One region of the Iodobacter fluviatilis genome, then DNA from elsewhere that is predicted to be linked to it. Evidence: riboswitches for the same ligand, from Rfam matches in the RefSeq annotation. Region 1 holds a riboswitch; the other holds the start of a gene.
What was found. A riboswitch is a leader RNA that binds a small molecule or an ion and turns the genes downstream of it on or off. The one in region 1 is predicted to bind glycine.
Positions count from the first base shown of each region.

Region 2: another riboswitch for glycine. It lies ahead of C1H71_RS14315 (L-serine ammonia-lyase); the one in region 1 lies ahead of gcvT (glycine cleavage system aminomethyltransferase GcvT).

Region 1 covers NZ_CP025781.1:392,810-402,331, reverse strand. Annotated here, with positions in the region: gene gcvP (aminomethyl-transferring glycine dehydrogenase) at 1-2,578, opposite strand, end outside; gene gcvH (glycine cleavage system protein GcvH) at 2,803-3,180, opposite strand; gene gcvT (glycine cleavage system aminomethyltransferase GcvT) at 3,373-4,464, opposite strand; glycine riboswitch at 4,518-4,615, opposite strand; glycine riboswitch at 4,617-4,712, opposite strand; gene C1H71_RS01680 (BCCT family transporter) at 4,808-6,820, opposite strand; gene C1H71_RS01675 (SulP family inorganic anion transporter) at 6,995-8,665, opposite strand; gene C1H71_RS01670 (GGDEF domain-containing protein) at 8,956-9,522, opposite strand, start outside.
Region 2 covers NZ_CP025781.1:3,216,407-3,225,928, reverse strand. Annotated here, with positions in the region: gene gabT (4-aminobutyrate--2-oxoglutarate transaminase) at 1-1,150, opposite strand, end outside; gene C1H71_RS14315 (L-serine ammonia-lyase) at 1,456-2,856, opposite strand; glycine riboswitch at 3,120-3,217, opposite strand; glycine riboswitch at 3,257-3,375, opposite strand; gene C1H71_RS14310 (BglG family transcription antiterminator) at 3,753-5,669, opposite strand; gene dagF (2-dehydro-3-deoxy-phosphogluconate aldolase) at 6,543-7,292, opposite strand; gene C1H71_RS14300 (DgaE family pyridoxal phosphate-dependent ammonia lyase) at 7,289-8,407, opposite strand; gene C1H71_RS14295 (amidohydrolase/deacetylase family metallohydrolase) at 8,391-9,522, opposite strand, start outside.

The DNA.
Region 1 (9,522 bases):
ACTCGCTTTCGGTAGGCTCTACCATTAGCGTTCCCGGTACCGGGAAGCTCATGGTTGGCGCGTGGAAGCCGTAATCCATCAGGCGTTTTGCTACATCTTCATTGCTGATGCCGCTGGCGTCTTTGAGTGGGCGCAGGTCCAGAATACATTCGTGCGCAACCAAACCATCGTGGCCGCTGTAGAGCACTGGGTAAAAAGGAGCTAGGCATTTGGCGATGTAGTTGGCGTTCAGAATCGCCATTTCAGTCGCGCTTTTCAGGCCTTCTGCGCCCATCATGGCGATATACATCCATGAGATAGGCAAAATCGCTGCCGAGCCGTAAGGCGCAGCGCTCACTGCGCCAATACCTTGCTCGCCTCGCACATAGCCGCTGCTTTGCTGATTAGGCAAAAACGGTACTAAGTGTGCTGCTACCGCTACCGGGCCAACACCTGGGCCGCCGCCGCCGTGGGGAATGCAGAATGTTTTGTGCAGGTTTAAGTGGCTGACATCGCCGCCAAACTGGCCAGGTGCGCACAGGCCCACCATAGCATTCATATTTGCACCGTCGATATACACTTGGCCGCCGTGGCCGTGCACGATTTCGCACACTTCTGTAACCGATTCTTCAAACACGCCGTGCGTGCTTGGGTAGGTGATCATAATCGCCGCAATATTCTGGCTGTGCTTATCGGCCTTGGCGCGTAAATCGGCTAGATCGATATTACCTGCTTCATCACAAGCCACCACCACCACGGAGAGGCCTGCCATCTGTGCAGAAGCGGGGTTAGTGCCGTGTGCAGAAGCGGGGATTAACACGATATTGCGCTCCGCATCGTTACGAGAAGCGTGGTAAGCCTTGATAATCAACAGGCCTGCGTATTCGCCTTGGCTGCCTGCGTTTGGCTGCAAGCTCACACCTGCATAACCGGTTGCCGCGCAAAGCATGTCTTCCAGCTGGGCGATCATTTCGCGGTAGCCCGCTGTTTGTGCATTTGGCGCAAACGGGTGAACATTGGCGAATTCTGGCCAAGTGACCGGCATCATTTCGCTGGCCGCGTTCAGCTTCATGGTGCAAGAACCCAGCGGAATCATAGTGCGATCAAGGGCTAAATCTTTATCTGCCAAGCCACGCAGATAGCGCATCATCTCGGTTTCGGAGTGATAGCGGTTAAATGTTGGGTGAGTCAGGAAATCCGTCTGGCGTAATAGTTCGCTCGGTAATGCGCCTGCGATTTCTGCATCTAATGCATCAACCGTTGGCAGGGTTTTACCGCCTGAAAATACATGCCACAACGCAGCGATGTCTTCGCGAGTGCTGGTTTCATCCAGAGAAATGCCGACCGTGCTGGCATCGATATGGCGCAGATTTAGGCCTTGCTCATACGCCAGTGCGTGTACTTGAGTAGCGTCTTTAACGCTAATTGTGAGCGTATCAAACCAGCTGCCGTTGACGACTTTTACATCTAGCTGCTTTAAGCCCGCTGCAAGGATGCTAGTTAAGCGGTGTACGCGATGCGCGATGCGTTTTAAGCCGGCTGGGCCGTGGTAAACGGCGTACATGCTGGCCATCACGGCGAGCAATACTTGTGCGGTACAGATATTGGAAGTGGCTTTTTCGCGGCGGATATGTTGCTCGCGGGTTTGCAGAGCAAGGCGGTAAGCGCTCTTGCCTTGCGCATCAATGGTAATGCCGACCAAGCGGCCTGGCATCGAGCGTTTGAATTCATCGCGAGTGGCTAAAAAGCCAGCGTGCGGGCCACCAAAGCCAAGCGGTACACCAAAGCGTTGGCTATTACCCACCACCACATCTGCACCCCATTCGCCTGGTGCAGCCAGCAGGGTGAGCGCCAGCAAGTCAGCAGCAACAACCACTAAAGTACCCTTGGCGTGTAAATCAGCCACCAGATTGCGGTAATCAGGCACATCGCCGTTTACGCCAGGGTATTGCAATAGCACGCCAAAGCCGTCCCCAGCTTCGCCAAGACCGGTGCGCACTTCAATGCCCAGTGGCGCAGCACGGGTGGTGATCACTTCGCGGGTTTGTGGCAGCACATCGGCGGCGACATAGAAAATGGTCGATTTGCTTTTGCTCATGCGCATTAACAGCGTCATAGCTTCGGCAGCCGCCGTGCCTTCATCTAGCATCGATGCATTGGCAATGGCCATGCCGGTCATATCGCAAATCATTTGCTGGAAGTTAATAATGGCTTCCAAGCGGCCTTGGCTGATTTCTGGCTGGTATGGCGTGTAAGCCGTGTACCAAGCTGGGTTTTCCAAGATGTTGCGCAGAATCACGCTTGGCGTGTGGGTGCCGTAATAGCCCTGACCAATGAAATTCTTCTTTAGGATGTTTTTGCCTGCAATCGCTTTCAGCGTGGCTAAAGCTTCCGCTTCGCTTTTTGCGGTGGTGAATTCACCAAGCGGCAGCGCGTCTGCGCGGGCAATCGCTGTAGGAACGATGTTTTTAATCAGATCGGAGCGTGTTGCATAGCCCAGCGTGGCCAACATTGCGGCTTCTTCCGCAGCGTTAGGGCCGATATGGCGGGCCACAAAAGCGGCGTGATCTTCAAGATGGCTAAGAGATGCAGTGGTCATGGCGGCAACCGTAAGTGTACGTGGGGCAGGTCAAAAGGTAAGTCAAAAAGATCTGTAAACACTGAGAACATAGAGAAGAGCAAAAGCGAGCACAAGGAGGAAGACCTAGCTATAACAGCGCTGTAAGCGATACATTGCTGTTAATTATCTTTTACCTTAAAGGTTTTTTCCGTGTGCTTTGTGTTCTTCCCGATCTCTGTGTCTACAGACGTTTTTATGTTTTATTAGCCGATGGCTTTTTCGTAATCGGCAGCGCTCAGCATAGTGTCGAGGTCGGCTGCGTTGTCTGGGGTGATTTTGAATAACCAGGCATCGTAAGCGTCGGTGTTGACTTGCTCTGGAGCGTTGGTCAAGTCGTCATTGCTTTCAACAATCACACCTGCCAATGGCGCGTAGATATCGCTGGCAGCTTTAACTGACTCAACCACACCACAAGCGTCGTTTTTAGCGTAGCGAGTGCCGGCTGCTGGCAATTCCAAAAACACGATATCGCCCAACGCTTCTTGAGCATGGTTGGTGATGCCGATGGTGATGCTGCCATCCGCTTCAAGACGAAGCCATTCGTGAGTGTCAGTGAATTTCAAATTTGCAGGGATAGACATAATAAAAACTCCGGTATGGGGGTAATTAAATTCAAAAACTTCTGTAGACGCAGAGAAAATATGAGAACTCAGAGAGCACAGAGAAAATCTTTTAAGTAAAAAACTAATGATTCTCTCTATTGTTTTTCTCGGTGTTCTCGTCTTGGTTTTCTCCGTGTTCTCTGTGCCCACAGAATTTAGGTTCTAAGGTTTTTAAAGCTGTGATTTACCGTTGCGCACAAAAGGCATTTTTACGACGCGGGCGGCTAGTTTTTTATCACGAATGGCTACGTGTACGGTGTCGCCAATGGCAACGCCTAGCGGTAAACGCGCCATGGCAATGGATTGTTGCAGGCTAGGCGAGAACGTGCCGCTGGTGATTTCGCCATCTCCCTGTTCGGTATGCACTACCTGGTGGCCACGCAATACACCGCCTTTATCCAGTAGCAACAAGCCCAGGAATTGTTGAGTTTGGCCTTGAGCCAGTAGGGCTTCTTTACCTACGAAATCACGCTCGGAAACGAGGTCAATCGTCCAAGCCAGTGCTGCATTGAGCGGATTCACTGTTTCGTCCATATCTTGGCCGTATAAATTCATACCCGCTTCTAAACGCAGCGTGTCGCGTGCACCAAGGCCACAAGGGCGAACGCCTGCGGCGATCAGTTGATTCCAGAAGTTTTCAATTTGAGTAGCAGGCAGTACCACTTCAAAGCCGTCTTCGCCGGTGTAACCGGTGCGGGCGATCATCACATCGCCAATTTGCGCGGCATTAAAAGGCTTGAGGTCTGAACTGGCAGCTTGGGTTTCTGGCAAAACTTGCCAAACCTTAGCGCGGGCATTCGGGCCTTGTACGGCCAGAATGGCTAAATCATTACGGGAAGTAATGGTGAGGCCGGTATTCCAATCGGTATTAAGCTGCTGCATCCATGCGATGTCTTTGTCTGCGGTGCCTGCATTCACCACAAGGCGGAAGTAATCTTCGGCAAAGTAATAAACGATTAAATCGTCGATCACGGTGGCTTGTGGGTTGAGCAAGCAAGAATAGAGTGCTTTGCCAGAAACTTTAAGCTTAGCCACATTATTGGCAAGGGCGCGGGTCAGAAAGGCACGAACTTGCTCGCCCTTGATATCCACCACACGCATATGGCTGACATCAAACATGCCGGCATCGGTGCGAACAGCGTGGTGTTCTTCGATTTGCGAGCCATAGTTTACTGGCATGTCCCAGCCGCCAAAATCGACCATACGGGCGTTGGCAATACGATGGGCAGCATTGAGTGGGGTAGTGTGGAGTTGGGCGGACATGGCACTCTCGGGCATAGCGCTGCAAGCCGATTAGGCTTTTCAGATGCAGCGGCCCCTCTGTCCTTGGTACCTGAGAGATTCCAAAACGGCTCATGACGATCCGTTTTGTTAGCCCCTTCGGTGGGCGTTTGGCACGCCACTCTCCAGAGTGTTGATGCCAAAGAGTCCTTTTGCCTGAGCGTTCGCGGGCGTTGCGCCTTCGGCGGTAGCTGGGGTTTTCCCTAGCTACTCTCTCCTCTTTGGTCTTCAGAATTTAACCACTTAGTCTGATTTTGTCAATTTTACCTAGCAATAAAAAACGCCCACTTGAAACGGTGGGCGTTTGGCTTTTAGTGTTTAGGCCTTAAGTATGCCCAGGTGCAGAGTTCAGTAGATGGGTGTCTTTATTGTGTACCAAGCTTAGGTAGCGTTCGTATTGTTTTAATACGTCGGCAATGAGCTCTTGCTGAATCATATATTGCACATCGTAGCCTTGGCGGCCGTCTTCAAAGAAGGTGATGGGTACGTAATGATGGGGACGGCTAGACATGGGTAGTGATGCATCACGCAGGGCAAAAGCAGGTACGGGTTGTTTTAATGGCCGCACACCGTATACAAAATTGCGTAGATTGGTTTGTGGCACAATCAAAGAAACAGCTTTATCTTCGCCTATTAGTACAGAGGCTTCTAAGCCTTTCTTTTGCAGCTCGGCGGCTACTTCTTTGAGAGCCGGCTCTACGCTTTTTGCGATAAATTTTTCAACATCGCTTAAGCGAGACTCTTGCAGAATTTGCGCTAGGCGTATGCGCCAGTGTTGGCCAGTCCAAAAGGTTGTGCCAGGTGAAAACTTCTGTGAGAAGTGTTCACGATCAGCAGCTAAGCCTTTACATAGGCTGAAGCAAAGCAGCAGCATAATGGCAGTGAAAGGCAGGGCTGCAATTAAGGTAACGGCCTGCAATGCTTTTAAACCACCTGTTGTGAGTAGGATCGCTGCAGTCACGCCAAGTAAAACGGCCCAAAATAGGCACTGCCAAGCTGGTGATTTCTCTGCACCACGGGTTGCTATGGTATTGAGCACAAAGGCTCCTGAATCGGCCGAAGTGACAAAAAACACTGCAATCAGCAAGATGGCTATTGAAGAAGTCACCTTAGCCAGTGGCAGATATTCAAAGAATTTAAATAGCAAAGCATCTACATGACCCGCAGTTTGCGTTAAAGCGCCCGCAGCAGTATGCATATCCAGCCAGATGGCGGTGTTACCAAAAATAGTCATCCAAACCAGATTAAATAGTGCGGGAATCAGCATCACGCCGATGATAAATTCACGCAAGGTACGGCCACGGGAAATACGCGCAATAAACATCCCCACAAATGGCGACCATGAAATCCACCAAGCCCAATAGAGTAGCGTCCAGCCACTAAACCAGCCTTCTTTTTGCGTTGGTTCATAGGTGTAAGAGCGGAAAGTGAGCTCAACAATGCTGGAAAAATAATGGCCAAGATTGTCACCAAAAGCGCCAAGCAGAAAGAGCGTTGGTCCAGCAAATAATACAAATAGCATCAGGATAATGGCGAGGCTAAGGTTTAGTTCGCTTAAGCGGCGCACGCCTTTATCTAAGCCTGATGCGGCCGAACAGCCAGCTAAACCAATCACGACGGCAATTAAGCCGTACTTAAAGTCAAGCCCAGAGGTGTCCCAGCCGGTAAGGGCGTTAATCCCCGCGCTTATTTGTAAAATGCCAAAGCCTAGGGTGGTGGCGATACCAAAAATGGTGCCACAAAGGGCAAATACATCGACGGCGTGCCCAATTGGGCCGTTGATTCTGTCTCGCAAAATGGGGTAGAGGCCGGAGCGGATCGTCAATGGCAGATTGTAGCGAAAGCCAAAATAAGCCAGTACTAGGCCTACCAAGCAGTAAATCGCCCAAGCATGAAAGCCCCAGTGAAAGAATGTCATATTCATCGCTTCACGGGCGGCAGCCATGGTGCTGCCTTCGGCCAGTGGTGGCGATAAGTAATGCTGCATGGGCTCGCCCACGCCAAAATACATCAGGCCAATTCCCATGCCTGCGGCGAACAGCATGGCGACCCAAGAGGTGAAATTATACTCAGGCTTAGCATCGTCTGGGCCAAGGCGGATATTCCCGTATGGGCTGCAGGCGATAGCGATAAGGGTGATGATGAAAATGGCAACGGATATAATGTAGAACCAGCTGAAATTTTCCGAAATCCAAGCTTGGCCATGCGAGAATATTTGTTCTGCTGCGGTGGGGTTGAGGGTACAAATGGCGAGTAAAACGCCGATTAAAATCATGCTGGGTAGAAATACCGGCATGCTGAGGGTGTGATGAAAACGGGATGGAGTGATGGTACTCATGCGTCTCCTATAATGGCCAAAATCCGTGGCCTTTTATGGTTGAGAAAGCGAATGTACGCAATATGCCCTTGTATTTAATGGGCTATTGTCTTAAAACGTCGACTTTACTCTAGCAATAATTGCGATCTTTGTAATGTTGAATAAGCACAAATACGTGACTAAATCACATATGTCCTAAGTGGGTGTTTCTTTTGAAGCTAGGGGAGTACAAGTGAGGAGTTGCTCCGCTAGAGTCCAAGCACTATTTCTATCGGCAAGAAGAAATTCTTCGCCTAATTGTTGATCAAAACCAGAGCGGTGAATAAGGGAGGTGGGCTGAATTCCCGCTGCGCAAATAATCAATACACCTTGTTGCCGTTTAAGTAAATGTTGCAGGGTTTCTAGCGCTTCAAGCCCTGTGGTGTCCATATTTAGCAGTGGTGATAAATCTAAAACTAAGATTTTTGGCTGAGTTTTATGCGGATTGAGTAGTGCTTCTATTTTAGCAATCGAGCCAAAAAATAAAGAACCTTGAATACTCCACGCTTCAATACTTTGATGGCTTAAAGCCGTGGGTAATTCCAGTTTATTTAAGTGGGTAAGGCTGGACACGCGGGTAATAAAAAACACACAGGCTAACAGTAAGCCTACTTCCATTGCCACGGTTAAATCTACCACAACGGTAAGGGTAAAAGTAGCTAGTAAAATGGTTCGGTAATTCGCCGTAAAATGCTGTAAACGGCGAAACTCTTCCCATTCGCCCATATTCCATGCCACATATAATAAAATGGCCGCCAAAGTACTGAGAGGCACTAATTTAGCAAAAGGCGCGGCAATTGCCATAATGAGAAAAATTGATAAAGCGTGAACCATCCCCGCAATAGGGCTATTGGCACCACTATTAATATTGGTAACGGTGCGTGCAATCGTTCCGGTTGCACAAAATCCCCCAAATAAAGGGGCGACAAAATTGGCAATGCCTTGGGCCATTAATTCTTGATTTGGATTATGCCTATCGTTAATCATGCTATCGGCAATGCGGGCACAAAGCAACGATTCAATCGCACCCAAAACGGCAATGGTTAATGCGGGCTGAATGATGGCTGCAAGCGAATGCCAGGTAAAATTAGGAAAGGTGGGGCTGGGTAGATACGAAGGAATATCACCAAAACGGCTACCTATAGTGGCGATATGCAGCTCTGGCCATTGGGAAAGCAAGGTACCTATGACTAGGGCCAATATACTACCAGGGATGCGCTGAAACCCTGAGGGTAGATATTTATTAAGTATGGGCCATACAATTAAAATGGCTAAAGAAAAAATGCCAATGGAAAGGGTGGCTAAATGGATTGTAGGGAGCGCGTGGGCAATCACATTTGTTTTCGAAAAAAACTCGGCAGGTAAGTCTGTAATAGCTAAGCCTAAAAAATCTTTTAGTTGTGATATGGCAATAAGTACGGCAATACCATTGGTAAAGCCAATCACAATAGAAACGGGGATATGCCTAACCAAGGCGCCAAGGCCAAGTAGCCCTAATAGAAACATAAAAACGCCTGCTAGCATGGTGGCGAGTAATAAATTACCCACGCCATATTGCTGCACGATGGCGTAAACCACCACAATAAATGCACCTGCAGGGCCACCAATTTGTACTTTTGATCCTCCTAATAAAGAAATTAAAAAGCCTGCAATAATTGCAGTACTTAAGCCTGCAGATGGGGGAAGCCCGCTGGCAATCGCAAATGCCATTGCTAAAGGAAGCGCTACAATCCCTACACAAATCCCAGCCGTAATATCGGCTTGTAATCTTTGCCTATCGTAATTTTTAAAGATCTCAAGGGAGCGCGGCTTGAAGTTTATTAGCATGATGATATGGATGCCGAGCTAAAAATTTATTATGGCTGTGATTTAGACAAGGGGCATTAAATTAAAAAATATAAAAATATAGGGGCATTGCAAGCCGTGTGAGCCCTAGCAGCCTGTCGGGCTTAGCATCAGTCAGCTGCAAAATCACCTGATCGGCCTATATTTCACCAGCTTTTTGACCAATAACTCGTTATTGGCGCTGCAAATCCGGCAAAATCTGGTCTCGACCATGCGATTTTCCGCTTCGACCGTCTAAGTCCGACAGGCTGCTAGGATGGGCCGCTCTTTTATTATTGATTAAATGTACTAGAGCTAATTGCACACTGTACTTGATTGCGGCCAGCAGCTTTTGCGGCGTACATCGCTTGATCGGCCCGATTTAATAGATGGTCTAAGCTGCTGTCGTTGTCTTCTAGCATGGCCACACCCACGCTGATGGTAATACGAATTTTATGTCCATGGTATTCCACTAGGGCTTGATTCTCTACCGCGATGCGTAATTTATTGCCCGCTAAAATAGCCTCTGCCTGCGTGGTGCCAGGGAGTAACAGCACAAACTCCTCACCACCCCAGCGGGCAAAACTATCGGATGCACGTAGCTCAGCAGTGCAAACGCGGCATAGCTCTTTTAGGGTTAAATCACCTGTTAAATGCCCATGTTGATCATTAACGTTTTTGAAGTGATCGATATCAATGAGCAAAATAGACAGCGGTTGCTGATAGCGGCGAGCATAAATAATGGCTTCATCACAGCGGCGCTGCCATTCACGCCGATTGGCAACGCCGGTTAGCTCGTCTGTGGTGACTAATTCTTCTAGGCGCTGATTAGCGGCGGCCAAGGCTTCGGTTCTGAGGGT
Region 2 (9,522 bases), 1.6 Mb from region 1:
AGAGCAAGCCATTTTCTAGCGCCTTAGCCTGTACCTGCTGAGTAAACGCCACATCAGCGATGCCATCGCGGATAAACTCCAGCCCCACCATTGCCCCCAAGCCTCTGACCTCAGCGATTTGCGGCACCCGCTCACGCAAACTGTTTAAACGGGTTTTTACGGCTATGCCTAAAATATTTGCACGCTCGCAGAGTTTTTCTTCTTCGATAATATCCAGCACAGCATGAGCCGCGGCCACCGCGATGGGATTGCCAGCGTAAGTCCCACCTAAGCCGCCGGGGCTAGGCGCATCCATGATTTCGGCCCGACCACAGACGGCAGATAAGGGCATACCACCCGCTAAACCTTTCGCCATAGTGATTAAATCGGCCTCTACATCGTAATGCTCCATCGCAAACAATTTGCCAGTTCGGGCAAAGCCCGTTTGCACTTCATCTGCAATCAGTAAAATGCCATGCTCATTGCAGAGCTTGCGTAAGGCACGCATCAGCTCTATAGGTGCCGCATAGAAGCCGCCCTCGCCTTGCTCTGGCTCAATAATAATTGCGGCCACACGGCTAGGCTCAATATCAGCTTTAAATAATTGAGTTAGAGCTTGTAAGGTATCTGCAACGCTCACGCCATGCAGCATACTGGGAAAAGGCAGGTGATAAACATCGCTAGGAAAGGGACCAAAACCTATTTTATAAGGAGACACTTTGCCAGTCAGCGCCATACCCATCATGGTACGGCCATGAAAACCGCCATGAAATGCAATAATCCCCGCGCGGCCAGTGGCAACCCGCGCAATTTTAACCGCATTCTCCACCGCCTCCGCACCCGTGGTAAAAAACGCAGTTTTCTTGGCATGCGTGCCTGGCGTGGCCTGATTAATTCGTTCGGCTAATTCTACATACGAGGCATAGGGCATCACTTGATAAGCCGTATGGGTAAAACGCTCCAGCTGCGCATGCATCGCGGCGATCACTTTAGGGTGACAATGCCCAGTATTGGTCACCGCAATCCCCGCAGCAAAATCGATATAGCGCCGCCCCTCTACATCCCACAGCTCGGCGTTCTCTGCCCTATCGACATAGATAGCACACATCACCCCCACTCCACGGGGAGTGGCGAGATTTTTCCTTTCCTGCAACGATGCATTGCTCAACATAGCGTTCATCCTCTGCTTTAATTAGAAAGTTTGATTGCAATATAGCGCCTGCCTACTGAGCCACACGCTACAGGGCCAACACCCTGCTTGCCAATGGGCTTTGGTTAAACCAGAGCCACTCCATCCTATCGCCAACTGTAATGTATATGCAAAAGGGACACAGCTAGCTGTGTCCCTTTTAATGACTTTTGTCGCTGATGTTGTTTGCTAAGCACTCACTTTAATCTGTGACCCTATAAGTGGCACCGCCACCAGACTCCGCAAAACAAAACAACAAAACGATTTACAGACCCTAATCACATCGATCAGCACTCCACAATATTCACTGGCAATTCGATCATATTAATCGCTAAGCCACCACGAGCGGTTTCTTTGTATTTGGTATTCATATCGCGGCCGGTGTCGCGCATGGTTTTGATGACTCGATCGAGCGATACAAAGTGCTGGCCGTCACCGCGCAACGCCATGCGGGCGGCGTTAATGGCCTTGATCGACGCCATTGCATTGCGCTCGATACACGGCACTTGCACCAAGCCACCCACGGGGTCGCACGTGAGGCCCAGATTGTGCTCCATACCAATCTCTGCCGCATTTTCGACTTGCTCGGGCGTGCCACCTAGCACTTCTGCCAATGCACCTGCCGCCATGGAACAGGCCGAGCCTACTTCGCCTTGACAACCAACTTCTGCACCAGAGATCGACGCATTGAGCTTAAACAAAATACCAATCGCCCCCGCCGTGAGAAAGAATCGCACAATGCCGTCATCCGTTGGATTTGGCGTAAAGCGGGCGTAGTAATGCATAACGGCGGGGATAATCCCAGCGGCACCATTGGTTGGAGCCGTCACCACACGGCCACCACCCGCGTTTTCTTCATTGACCGCCAGCGCGTATAAATTCACCCAGTCGAGCACGGTGAGCGGATCACGCAACGCGGCTTCAGGCGAAGCCAGTAGCTTTTGGTACATATCAGCAGCACGGCGTTTTACCTTTAATCCGCCAGGTAAAATGCCCTCATGCTCGCAGCCGCGTTTAACACAGGCTTGCATCACCGACCATATTTCTAGCAAACCAGCGCGAATTTCGTCTTCGGTGCGCCAAGCCAGCTCGTTCTCTAACATGATCTGACTGATGGTTTTGCCGTGGCGCTCACACAGCGCCAACAGCTCTGCACCGCTCTTAAATGGGTGCTTTAGCTCCGTTACGCCCGGCGGGTTAAAGCCAGCATCCACCGCGGCTTCATCCACCACAAACCCACCACCTACCGAGTAATAAGCCCGCTTAGAAAGGCTTTCGCCCGCCACATCAAAAGCTTCAAAAGTCATTCCATTGGGGTGAAAAGGCAGGGTTTTACGCTTATGTAAGATGAGATGTTCGGCTTCAATAAAGGCAATACTCTGCTTGCCCAGCAAATTGAGCTTACGGCCTTCGCGGATCGCGGCTACCATCTCGTCAACCTTATCGGTATCCACAAGACGGGGGGATTCGCCTTGCAGGCCTAATAAAACAGCAATATCCGAGCCGTGCCCCTTACCGGTGGCCCCTAAGGAGCCAAATAACTCGCTCTTTACTTTGGCAACTTTTTCAAGAAGGCCATCTTTCTCTAAGCGGCGAGCAAAAGTACGCGCAGCCCGCATCGGGCCTACCGTGTGCGAGCTGGATGGCCCAAGGCCAATTTTAAATAAATCGAAAACGCTAATTGCCATTTTGAGTATCTCTAGTGGTTCTTGCCCAGCCCCATTTCAATATGGGACTCTCACTGACGAGGAGCGCGGGCAAGGTAACGGTTTATAAGTGTATTTTTAAGTTTGAGCCGAGTAAGCGCTTATCGTTCAATCTGAGGTAACAGTCTGACTGGCTCAATCATTCAGCACATCACCGCTATTTATGCATCTAAAATGGGAAGGACAGCTGAGTTAAGCGGGCGATAACAAGCGTTAATAAGGGAGCCCACACAGCGCTGGCTGAGCGATGCCCCTCTGTCCGTTTGCCTGAGAGATTGCGGCGCGACGTATCGCCCATGCTTCTTCGGCGAGGCACTTAAGCCTGCTCCCCAGAGTGCTGTGATTCAGTTTTGAGCTGATTCCTACCATCCCCCACTCAAACCAAACCATGACAGTTCTTTTGCCTGAGCGTTTTCTGGGCGATTCCCCTTCGGCGCTGCGCCACTTGCAGCTTGCTAAAGCAAGCCATAAGCCAGGTGCAGCCTCTCTTGTCATTGCAGCGGAAGATTCCGGCCTAAACCGGCCAATGCCGCGTAGCTGCGCTAATTTAGTGAAGCTTGCGCAGGCTGTCAATTCACGATTAGCCGTAGATCATCAGCCTCAAAAAATCATGATAAGTAAGAACAAGACTAGCAGCCTGTCGGACTTAAGACTGATCTACTACGGAAAAGCCGGATTTGGCCAGCACGCCAGACAGCAAATACATCTATACCGCCAATGGCAAATTGCTCGGCCAGATCAACACAGGAGCACCTGCACTATTACCGGTAGCGCTCGATGGAAAAACCATTTTCCTAATCAATTATGTTTGAAGCACTTTGTAGTTAATTGCTAACTAAAAACACGGGCAATCGCAGAAACAAGCTTTGTTATTGTCCTTAATGTGCCTTTAAAGAGCGAATCGCTGCCGCTTTAAACTCAGCGAAATCTGCACACTCTAGCAAGCGGGCACTGGCGCACTCCCTAATTAAAGAGATAAATAAATCATAAATCGCCATCGCTTCTTCGTAGTCTTCCTTGCTAATCGCCAGTAAGAAAATCACCGAAGCCACCGCGCCATCGCCCCAAGCAATGCCCTGCGGGGCGAGCACGGTATAGACCACGGAGCGCTTGGCGAGCAGGCCCAAGGAATGTGGCACGGCAATGCCATCGCCTTGAATCGTGGATAAAATCGCCTCGCGCTCGGTGACTGAGGGGTAGAAATCCTCGTTCACAATGCCTTCTTGCTCTAATTGTGCGCATAGACGCTGAAAGAGTGCGTCTTGGGTGATGGGCTCATCAATGCGCAAAAAGTGCTTGGCATCAAAATAGCGATCAAGCATATAGGGGTGAGCGCGGTTGATCTCTACCGTTTTAGCCAATTGCTCTAGCTGAAACTCGGTAGGAAACGGCGATAGCACAATCACTGGCTTGCCCTTGTTGTCTAGCGGCTGAGTAGAGATCACAAAGTCATCGCTTACCCCATCCAAGGCGTAATAATCTTGCTGCGAGATTGATTTGCTCAGCAATACCTGCGGGAATTTGCGCTGCAACATCGCCTCTATCATCCGCGTAGTCGAATTGCCCATATCGCACACCAGCAGGGCCTGTGGGCGGCAGACAAAGGCAATCTGATAGTGCCGCTCCAACCCCACGCCAATATGCAGCACCAAATAGCCAATTTCATTTTCACTTACTTGATAGGCCGTGTGCTTGGCCCAGCTAGAAACAGCGCTTAGGGTAAAATCGTAAGCCAAAGCGTAATGTTGCTTAATATCGGTTAGCACGGGATTGGGTAAATTAATTTGATAGCGCAAACGCGTGATCATGGTTTTAACGTGGGTGAGCAAATCCAAGCGCAGACGGCTATCGTGGCGCAAATCATAGTGATAATGGCGGTTGATATAATCCAGGATATAGCTGACCAAGGCCTCGGCATCGTCGGCATTAATCGTATCGGGCATGATGCCTTGTATGCTACGCGCGGCGATATTGATCGCTAAAAAATGCTGTTCAGCGCTCGATAATTCGCAGAGCGTGATTTGCTTAAGCTCTGCCACCAACTCACTAACAATGGCCGCAATATCATGGCTGACTTCTTCTTTCGTTCGCTCTTCGATAGGGAAGCCATCGCTAATTCTTTTACTCGCTACGGCACAATATTGGCTAATAAAGTGAAAGCCATCATCACTTAAGCGTACCGTGCTATGCGCAAGTAAACGCGTCAAAGTGCTCACAAAATTTATCGATGTACTAGCCAAATCTGGATCGCTTGCTAGCAGCGGATGGCTGGCTTCTTCACGGCGCAGTTGGCAGAGTAAATCACTTAAGCACACCCGAATCGCCGATTCTCTGCCTATCAACTTCATACCGTAATGCGGCCGAGTTTCGATGCGCAATTGATATTGGGCAAGATGGCTGCGCACCTCGGCCATATCGATTTGCAGTACCGCGCGGTTCACATACCAGGAGTCCGCAAGGTCTTGCAATTTAAACGCATAGGCTGAAGTCAGAAAACTCATTAATAAATACTGAACCCGCTCGCCTGCGGTACGCGGCAGCGCTTTGCTCGATTGTTGGCTTAAAGTCAGCTGAGCAAAGCGCTCCTCATTCTGAATACTGAGCACATAGCCTTCACCCCGCTGCAAAATAAATTGCGCGCCATGCTCAAGTAAAGTTTCATTCAGTGCCGCAATATCGGTACGCACCGTGCGCGTAGACACCGAAAACCGGCGCGCCAGCTCATCCTGCGGCAGCGTTTCTGCCTGCAAAGTACGATAAAGCAAAGCCAAACGCTTATAAGGGAAACGAACCATAATGACTTAAGCCCTGCAAGGAGTGCCTCTTCATTACAAGAACACGCCCGCTGAAATAAATCGATCAATCAAAATCGCCTGAAGCAGCGCGAAGCGAACAAGAACGCCAGATCTTCAGATTACGGGGACTCACCAGATCAGCAAAAATAAATAGCCCCAATGCCATGCAGAATATGTAGGGCGGGACCCCGCGAGCGATGCTGAAAAATCGGCGGGTTGCAGCCCATGTGCGCTAAGCCGTCTGGTTTTAGTAGCAAACAGCAAAAAAACACAATAACCACGCTCTCTGCATAGGGCTTTAAAGTCCCCTTGAAACACGCCGTAGCGAGGAACAAGCGGGGCGGGATTTCCGCAAGGGAGCGAGGCAGCGAGCCAATCCCGCCCGCCGCCGACTCGATTGTCCGCAGCGAAGGGGCATTCGTGTTTCGTGGGGTGGCCTTCTTTGGCTTCGTTTCTTGGCCACGCAAGAAAGGAAGGTCCAGCGGGACGCCCGCACCAAAATAAACGTGCCGAAGGCACTAAAAAAATCTTTTTGATTTTGCCTAGGGTCTGTTGACGTTTCATTCACGCCTGCGTTTGGCCCAGTTTTGGGGCTGAACAAGGAGAAAATGGCGACATGGTACGAGTACCATGAGCGATTTTTAACGCAGTGCAGCCCCAAAAGTGGGCTAAACCCGAAGGGCTGTGCCGGAAAATGGCCATTCACTGCGTTATGCTCCTCGACAATAACCCGTTATTGCCTTCGTCACATGCCTTGTGCTTGGCCGTTTTCCGGCTCAGCGCAATTGTGAATGAAACGTCAACAGACCCTAGCATACCCGCGAGCCTTGATAGAAAACCCGCGGGTTTCACCCGCCCTACGAATGCAGCCGCCTACCCCAGCTTTGCCTTCACCATCGCCAACAACGTTGCCACGTCTTCTGGGCGAGTATTGCCGCTGGCTTTGTCGATAATCGAACTATAGATATGGGGGATGATTTTTGTCACTCCTGCGTCCAGCGCAATGCTGAGGATTTCTTCAAAGTTTTGCAGATCAATCCCACCTGTCGGCTCTAGCCAAAAATCATTGGCCGCGCAGGCTTGAGCTACGGCGATATATTCATCGCGGTATTTCAGGCCATCCATTGAGAAATATTTCACCGAATTACCGCCCATATCTTTCAGCATGGCAATAGCGGTGGCAACCGGCACAATCCCATCTGCCTGTTGGCTGCTTAAAATGCCGGTGGAGATTTTTACCATGCCAACCTGGCCAGTCGGTGAAATCAAACCATTCACCACCGTGTTATCTTGGCCAACTAGGGCACGGGCGGGGCCGACGCCGGTGAACACTTGGTTGATATGCTGCGGCTGAATCTGGCGGCTGATCTCATTCACCATCGCCGATTGTCGAGGATCGCCTGCCCCTAAACCCACAGAAATTGCATTCTCAATCAATTGGGCATAGGCCCGCATATCTTCAACGGCACTGGCTACATCGGGGTAGTTTTTAGAAAGCAGCCCCACCACCACAGCGCCCTCTGCGGCCTGATAAATATCCACGGCATTTTGCTTAGTGCCGCCTAAAACATTTAAACACACCCGATCACGATAAAAATTTGGGCTTAATTGGCTTAATTTCATAGTAATTTTTCCTTTAACAATTGCTGAATCTGCTCGCTGATCGTAGTGAGCTGACTATCGCTTACGCTGCGCACATCCACCTCGACCTTGCCTTCATTGGCTTTGTATTCACGGAAATAAATAGCGATGGGGCCCCCTTTAAGTGCGGCCACCATCTCGACAGCGCTGCGGCCCAAAGCGGCCTGATCAAAGGCTATTTCTGTACGGGCAATATCGCGCCCTGCGCCATCCCAAACCACTTTGGCGCTCACGCCATGAATCTCGTTAAGCGCCGCAATAAAAGGCCGCATTTTGGCAACCATTTGCTCGCCGCTTTCTTTCTCACGTAATAGATAAGTTTCAATGGCACAAGTCAGGCCCAAGATGCCTTCTTTGCCGACCTTCATCGCGCGGCCTATACCTTTGCCCTGCTTTTTAACCCAAGCTACATACTGCTCACGGCCCAGCACCAAGCCGCTGGACGGGCCTTCAATGGCTTTTGCACCGCTGTAAATCACCAAATCCGCACCCAGCTGATAATAAAGACGCAAATCTTCTTCGGCGGCTGCGTCCACAATCAAAGGCACACCATGGCTTTTAGCCACAGCCACGGCTTCTGCCACGCTCAACATGCTTTTTTGCACGGTATGGTGCGATTTAATATATAAAATCGCTGCGGTATTGGGCGTAATCACTGCCGCCAATTCCTCAGCCGAGCACTCATTAGCCCAACCCGCTTCCACCACTTTGCCACCACCCAGCGCCACCATTGTCGCCACCGGCGCGCCGTAATTCACGTTATGACCTTTTGCCAGCACAATTTCGCAAGGGCCATGAATAGGCTTGGCATGCAGATTCAGCAGCAAATCTGCATCGTCTTTAATAATCACAGCGGCCACAGCTTGGGCGATTCCGGCGGATGCGCAAGACACCACCACCGCGCTTTCTACGCCCAGCAAACCCGCAATATAAGCACCTGTTTTATCAACTAAATCCTGCATCTCGAAATAATGATTCAGCCCCAGGTTAACGGCCTCTACTACTTCAGGCTGCGGGGTAGAAACACCAAGGATGGTCATCCGCCCAGAAGCGTTAATCACCGGCTTAAGTTGGTACTTTTTATAAATCGAAGACATGATCTTTTTTTCCTTCTTCAGTCAAAAACACCTTCCCTGCGACAATCGCAGCCAAAGGCCTGAGGTGGTGATCAGAAATAAGCGATTCACCCTCACAATCGCGCTGAGTATTGGGCGTTTTATCCAGGGAAAAAATCGAGATATCGGCATCAAAGCCAACAGCCAGCTGGCCTTTGCCAGCCAGATTCAGCGCCTTAGCGGCGTGGCTAGTAACACAAGGGATGACTTGCGCGAGGCTCATGCCCAAGGACAGAAACTTGGCCATCACAGGGGCTAAGCCATAAACCGGGCCAGCGATGCGGTTGCGGCAATAAATATCCGAGCTAATTGTGTTAGGTAAAATACCCTGAGCAATCGCTTGCCTTGCCACAGCAAAACTAAAGCTCGCACCGCCGTGGCCCACATCAAGGCAAACACCACGCTGAATCGCCCGATAAATACTGGGCCGCAGCACGCCTTCGGCATTCAAAATGCGATTGGGTTTGCCGTTATAGCAGTGGGTTAAAATATCGCCCTGATCGAGTAGATCGGCAATATCATCCAAATCGGGCGGGGTATTGCCCACATGCACCATCAGCGGCAGATGGCGATGTTTTTGCTGAATGGCTTTGGCCATTTGCAAAGGGATAATCCCATTGCCACCCACCACGCTTGCACTTAAACGTGCTTTTAAGCCAACGATAAACTCAGGGAATTGGCCAATTGCTTGGCTGGCGGCGGCCTCATCAATATCGGCCAGATCGGCTAACTCGTGCTGAGTAACCAAACCGATGCGAGAAATATTCAATAAAGCCCGCACTTCAGTCTGGCATGCCTGCGCCAGCTGATAAAAATGCGCAATATCATTAGCACCACAACTACCCGCATCCACCACCGTGGTTACACCGCCCGCGATGCCGACTAAATCGGGCTGATCGTTATAAATAGGCGAGGCCGAATAGCAATGCACATGGCCGTCAATCCAGCCTGCGCTGGCATAAAACTGACCTTTTAAATCCATAGTTTGACGAGCTTGGGCATTGATCTGGCCAATGGCCGCAATTTTGCCGTCCTTCATCGCAATATCAAAGATGGCATCGTCTGTGGGGCTCACGGCACGACGGATGATTAAATCA